Regions from separate parts of the Bacillus jepli genome, predicted to be linked through region 2. Evidence: riboswitches for the same ligand, from Rfam matches in the RefSeq annotation. Region 2 holds a riboswitch; the other holds the start of a gene.

Region 1 (3,418 bases), 580 kb from region 2:
CGAACTGCATTTCTAATTCAGGGATTAGTCCTTCGATTCCGTTTTTCTCGTCCGAATTTGCTGTTACTTCTTCATCAGAAGAAAGTCCAGAAACAGAAATGGCATTTTTGTATTCGAAGACATCATCTGCTTCAATTACACCTGTCACAAATATGATAAAAACAATGCCAATTGCAGCCAAAAATTTATTCAAGGTTACCAAACTCCTTTTTTCCATGTCTACTACTCATCTATATGCATTCTGAAAAAGGATTAGGACAACTAATCCCACAAGAGTTATTGGTAGTTTGTTAAATAAAACAAGGAGCCAGGAGAACCGTCCCTGCGGCCCCGACCCCCGTGGCTCCTAGTGGATGTTGGCTTTGCGAATTCCGTCAAAGATGTTGATCGCTGCAGATACGATGATTGAAACAAGTACAAGAGCTATGAACCATGTTTTAAAGTCAAAACCATCGATGCCAAATAAATCTGTCATATACAAGACAAAATCTTGATTTAAGATAGTAGGTTTTAAGAAGATTATGATGAATACAATGTTCGAAAATACTTGCAAGAGTGTATTGTAGATTGCCATTCTATTCGTCCATTGCCCTTTGATTAGTTTATATAGAGCTAATGCTATTTCCAAACCAATCACAACTAGAACGATTGGCCAAAAAGAAAGCAAAACCTCATGGTTTAAAGCTGGGATTACAAATTCGAGACCACCATCACCACCTTCATAAACACCTAGTAGTCGATTCGCATAAAAATAAGTGGTTACCCAAATTGAAATCCATAAAAAAGCGCCGAATACTTCAAGTTTTGAAATCGCTTTTTTCTTAGGAATATATGCGATTTTCTTTAAATCATCTGGAGTCCATTTTTGTAGGCTTGTGGTTAGTGGCTGATCATCTTTACTTTTATCCACTCTTTCAATTATGGCGAACACAAGTGTGAACCAAAAGAATGTTTGTATCGAAACCTCAATGATTCTCGCAATCCCGAAGCCTATTGTGTCTAAAACCAAATTAATAATAGCTTCATCACCTTGATACCCGATAAGATATTCTGCAAATATCGAGATGAGAGCAACTACAGCGGCAATCGGTACAATCATTTTTAGTAAGTTGACGTACACGTCGAAATAACGTGGACCAATAAGGTGCATGGGCCGGTCGCGATAATTATTAGCCAATTTTGCTGGGCTTCCTAATTTTTCGAGCACGGTTTTGACATCCTCTTCGATATAATCATCAGGCAACATATCCTCAATGGTCGACCGTAGTTCAAGTGCGATATCGGCACGCATTTTTTCAGGAAGCCGTCTTGTAACCTCCTGAATGTAGATATCAATCAGATTCATAATCTTCCTCTCCCTCTAAAAGGCTGTATAGCTCTTTTGAATTTTGAATCCATTCCTTTTTTAGCTGTAAAAAGATCTCGAGCCCGTATTCACTTAATACATAGTACTTACGGGGTCTGCTTTCAGATGTATCCCAACTGCTCGTCACCAATTCTTGTTTTTCAAGGCGGCGTAGCAAGGGATATAAGGTACTTTGGTCGATTGCAATTCCGGATCCCTCTAATAATTGAACAAGTGAATATCCATATTGAGGGGTTCGTAATTGACTTAATACCGCTAGTGTCAACGTTCCTCTTCTAAGCTCTGTCATTAATGAGTTTAATAAGTTACTCATTCACCCACCTCATTTTTTATTACTATATGTCATACAGTATTTAATTTATACTATGTATCGTACACTATTGTTGTTACGAAAGCAATGACCCATTTTAAAATAATGACAGATTTTTTTCGTATGGTATAATAAAGACAAGTAAATATGAGTAGGGGAGCTCACACATGTGGGCTGAGAGTAAGCGAAATGTAGCTTAGACCCTGTAACCTGATTTGGATAATGCCAACGTAGGGAATTTGTGTAAGTATGTGCGTTCATGCGGTATATCTATTTTAGGTATACCGCATTTTTTATTTTGTATAGGAGGATGAAGGATGTTTGAAAAAATTTTAGCAAATGTTAGGGAAAGCACACCGCTTGTACATAATATTACTAACTATGTGACGGTAAATGACGTTGCAAACATGGTCCTTGCTTGTGGGGGTTCACCAATTATGGCAGATGATCCTAAGGAAGTGGCAGATATTACAAATATTTGTAGCGCTCTTGTCATCAATATTGGTACATTAAACGAGCGTACGATTGAATCCATGATTTTAGCAGGAAAAGCTGCTAATAAAGTTGGGAACCCCGTAATTTTGGACCCAGTTGGGGCGGGTGCATCTAGCCTGAGGACTAATACTGTCTATCGCCTATTAAACGAAGTACAGTTTTCCGTAATCCGAGGGAATCTTTCTGAAATAAAAACCGTTCATGCTGGTAGTGGGTATACAAAAGGTGTGGATGCCGCCGCAGAAGATGTGATTAATGAAGGAAACCTCGATGAAATGGTTCAGTTTGCAAAAAGGGTAAGTGAGCAAACACATGCTGTTATCGCTATTACGGGTGCGATTGATATCGTGGCCAATAAGGATAAAGCCTATGTAATCAGAAATGGGCATCCATTGATGTCAAAAATCACAGGGACAGGTTGTATGCTTACATCCGTTGTCGCTGCTTATTGTGGTGCAAATCCTCAGGAAATTTTAAAAAGTACGGCCGCTGCGGTGAGTGCGATGGGATATTGCGGAGAACTTGCACACCAAAAGGTAGAAGAATTAAATGGTGGAACTTCATCATTTAGAACGTACTTGATTGATTGGATGAGCAAGCTAGACTTTAGATTACTACAAGGTGGGATGAACATTGAAAATCGATAAAAATGCAATGCTTTTATATGCAGTAACCGATCGTGCTTGGACAGGCAATCGGACTTTAGTCGAGCAGGTAGAAGCTGCATTAGTGGGTGGAATTACCTTCCTTCAACTCAGAGAAAAAAATCTCGAGTATGATGAATTTTTACAGGAAGCAGTTGAACTAAAAAAGTTAACGGCTTTTTATCATGTTCCATTTGTTATTAACGATAATGTGGAGGTTGCGCTAGCATGTGATGCGGATGGAGTGCATGTAGGGCAAGAGGATATGCCGGTTGAAAAAGTTAGGGATATGATTGGACCAGATAAAATTCTTGGAGTTTCTGCTCAAAATGTAGAACAAGCCATTGCAGCAGAAAAAGCGGGGGCGGATTATCTTGGTATTGGGTCTGTATTTCCAACGAACACAAAGTTGGATGCAAAACCGATGACTTTTGAAACGGTCCAAGAAATTTGCCAAAGTGTTTCGATTCCGATCGTTGCAATCGGTGGAATTACGAAAACCAATATCTTGGAATTGAGTGGTAGTGGGGTAGATGGAGTGGCTGTTGTATCCGCAATTTTTGCACAGCCTGATATCACCGCAGCAACAAAAGAATTACGAAA
Region 2 (3,418 bases):
TGTAAAAAGTCGTAAACGAATTCGTTGACAGAATTGACCCCAAATAGGCGCCATTGTTCTTGTTTGTAAAATTCTGTGCTAAGCCCCATAACGGCCCATATTTTTGCATGTCTATTTAATCCTTCGACTACTTCTGTACAAGACTGGTAGTTTCCGTTTTTCCAGCCTGGATCTGAAGTTATGGCATCTATTAAAGTTTCTGTAAAGATGAAATCGTGTGTCGTATTTTTGGCAGTCCCAGCAATCGGTGCAGCACGCTTGACCATATCCGGATATCTCACAGCCCATTCATATGTCTGTTGGGCTCCCATTGATCCGCCTACAACTAAAGCAATTTCTTCAATACCGTACTTTTCAGTAAGGAATTGATGTTGAGCACGTACATCATCGCTAATTCTGACCTTCGGAAAGTTTACCAAACTAATAGGAGCGGGACTGTTATGCGGGGAACTTGATAGTCCATTTCCAATTTGGTTGATAATAACAATAAAGTATTTACTAGGATCTAGAGCTCTTCCTTCTCCTATATATGGCTCATAGGCCTTGTTTGTACCTGAAAACCAAGTAGGGAGAACAATCGCATTATCCTTTGCTTCGTTTAGTTCACCGAATGTCGAATAGGCAAGCTGACAGTTTGGAATCATTCCACCTTCTTCTAGTGTGAAATCTCCTAAATTATGAAGTTCAAAAGGACCGTGGAACTCTTGGCTATAAAATGAATTCTCAATCAAAGTGGGAACCACCTTTCATTTTTTATTCTACTTATACAATATATATAGAAGAAATCTACTTTTGAGAACGGCTAGATGGACAAACTTATTAATAAACTTGAATTTTTTTTGAAAATAAGCACGTTTTCATTTCCCCTTCATATACTACTTATTGTGTGAGAAAACTGTTAGAAGGGAAGTACGAAGATGAGCAACGAGATTAAAACACCAGTTTCAAATGATTACAAGGACAAAGAAGGCTACAAGGTAATCGAAGTAAACCTTAACACTCCAACAGAAAACTTATTTGCTGTTGTTACACCTATAAAGATGCAGTAGTTTCCTCTAAATACTATCTTTTCGTGCGTATTCTTACATAGAAAAGATGGTATTTTTATTTTGCTTATAAAAGGCAATAACGTACAATAAAGGAAACGTAATAAAGGAGCATGTTATGAACGAATTAAATGATCTTGTTGAATTATTTGAAACGAATCGAAATGAAGAAAATGCAGAACCAATGAAGAAATATATGAAAAACCTGTTCCCATTCCTTGGAATAAAAGCACCGTTAAGAAGACAATTAATGCGTGATTTTTATAAAGAAACAGGTATTTTACAACAAGAAATTAATCTTAAGCTTGTCAAACAATTGTGGATGAAAGAAGAACGCGAATATCAATATGCAGCATTAGACTATTTAGTTAAGTCTCTAAAGAAAATAAATAGCAGCCATTTACTATTTATAGAGAATCTCATTATCACCAAATCTTGGTGGGACACGGTAGATATTCTTGCCCCACATCTTATTGGAAAAATCGCAAAAGAAACACCCAGCATAATTGAGGATAAAATCGAAAAATGGACATTCAGTGACAACATATGGCTAAAACGTTCATCGATATTATTTCAATTAAAATACAAACTAGAAACAAATGAAACATACCTATACAAATACATAAGAGCTAATGCAGATAGTAAGGAATTTTTCATCCAAAAGGCAATCGGTTGGGCATTAAGGGAATACTCAAAAACTAACCCAGATTCAGTTCGTGAATTTATTAATGAAACCACACTGGCGAAATTAAGCATTAGAGAGGGGAGTAAATATATTTAAAGGCTAGCGATCAATTACCTTTACATTTTTGTCTGAACATACTATGCTTATAGAAAGAATATTCGCAAACTACTAGGGGTGCCCGACTGGGCTGAGAGAAAAACGGACGTTTTTTAACCCTTTGGACCTGATCCGGGTAATACCGGCGGAGGAAAGTAGAGTGGAAAACTTCCATCTTTTCTTGCTACCTAAGCCAGGTCCATATATGTGGATCTGGCTTTTTGCGTATTTCTTATCATACTTTATTAGGAGGCTACTAGAATGAAATTACAAAATCAGGTTGTTCTTGTTACCGGTGGTGCACGTGGACTAGGAAAGGAAATTGTAAAAGCATTTGCAAATGAAGGAGCGAAAGTGGTTATCAATTACTTCAAAAGTGAAGCAAAAGCTCATTCTCTAAAAGAAGAAATTGGTGAAAACGCAATTGCAATTCAAGCTGATGTGAGAAATCGTGAGCAGGTAAAGAACTTATTTATTGAATCGAAAAAGCATTTTGATCAACCTATAACAACAGTTGTTAATAACGCTTTAATAAATTTCCGTTTTGATCCCATTGCAAGAAAAAACGCTGAAGAGATATCATGGGCAGATTATCACGCACAGCTCGAAGGAGCAATCCGAGGGGCTTTACATACAACTCAAGCTGCAATTACTGACATGAAGGAATTAGGTTTTGGTCGAATCGTGACTATTGGTACAAATCTCTTTCAAAACCCTGTCGTTGCCTATCATGATTACAACACTAGTAAGGCAGCACTTTTAGGATTTACTCGAAACATGGCAAAAGACCTTGGGGCTTATGGCATTAACGTTAACATGATATCAGGAGGTCTACTTCAAACAACAGATGCAAGTTCGGCAACTTCTGAAGAGGTTTTCCAAATAATTAAGAATTCAACACCTCTTCAAAAAGTCACGACACCAGAGGATGTTGCGAATGCGGTTCTTTTCTTTGCATCACCTTGGAGTAAAGGTGTAACTGGACAGAACCTAGTCGTTGATGGCGGATTAGTAATGGACTAAATTTCAAAAGGAGGATTAACAGTGAATAAAACATTAAAAATGACAATTACAGCGATGTTTGTCGCAATAGGAACAGTTACAAGCCATTTGTTTGCAATACCAATCGGATTTACAAAAGTGTTTCCAATGCAACATTTTATTAATGTACTGTCGGCAGTCATTTTGGGTCCAGCATACGCAGTACTTCAAGCTTTTTCAGTATCATTACTTCGAAACATGCTAGGGACAGGTTCATTATTTGCCTTTCCAGGAAGTATGATTGGTGCGTTTTTAGCAGCCTTTTTATATTCAAAAACAAAGAAAGCTTCTATGGCAATGACCGGTGAAATTATCGGAACCGGATTATTAGGAGCGATGGCTTGTTATCCAATCGCCACACTCATACTTGGTCAGGATGCAGCGCTTTTTGGGTTCGTGCCCGCGTTCATTTTTAGCTCAATTGCAGGATCTATCTTTGGGTTTATTATCGTTGGCATCGTATTAAAAAGCCCTGCCTTTAAAACATATCAAGAACGAAATCTTTAACATCGGAAAAAGACTAAACAGTTAGCGTTTAGTCTTTTTTAAA

Evidence for each region. Region 2 has a riboswitch for thiamine pyrophosphate ahead of ABC371_RS17540 (3-oxoacyl-ACP reductase). Riboswitches for the same ligand answer to the same signal wherever they lie in the genome.
Region 1: it holds a riboswitch for thiamine pyrophosphate, as region 2 does, so the genes downstream of both, thiM (hydroxyethylthiazole kinase) here and ABC371_RS17540 (3-oxoacyl-ACP reductase) in region 2, are expected to answer to the same signal.

The regions. Positions count from the first base shown of each region.
Region 1 is NZ_JBDFMO010000001.1:4,000,881-4,004,298, reverse strand. It holds gene ABC371_RS20460 (hypothetical protein) at 1-193, opposite strand, end outside; gene ABC371_RS20455 (HAAS signaling domain-containing protein) at 347-1,345, opposite strand; gene ABC371_RS20450 (PadR family transcriptional regulator) at 1,332-1,679, opposite strand; TPP riboswitch at 1,820-1,930, shown strand; gene thiM (hydroxyethylthiazole kinase) at 1,994-2,818, shown strand; gene thiE (thiamine phosphate synthase) at 2,805-3,418, shown strand, end outside.
Region 2 is NZ_JBDFMO010000001.1:3,421,173-3,424,590, forward strand. It holds gene ABC371_RS17525 (alpha/beta fold hydrolase) at 1-731, opposite strand, end outside; gene ABC371_RS17530 (hypothetical protein) at 918-1,049, shown strand; gene ABC371_RS17535 (DNA alkylation repair protein) at 1,165-1,827, shown strand; TPP riboswitch at 1,892-1,998, shown strand; gene ABC371_RS17540 (3-oxoacyl-ACP reductase) at 2,089-2,850, shown strand; gene thiW (energy coupling factor transporter S component ThiW) at 2,872-3,375, shown strand; gene ABC371_RS17550 (Na+/H+ antiporter NhaC family protein) at 3,414-3,418, opposite strand, start outside.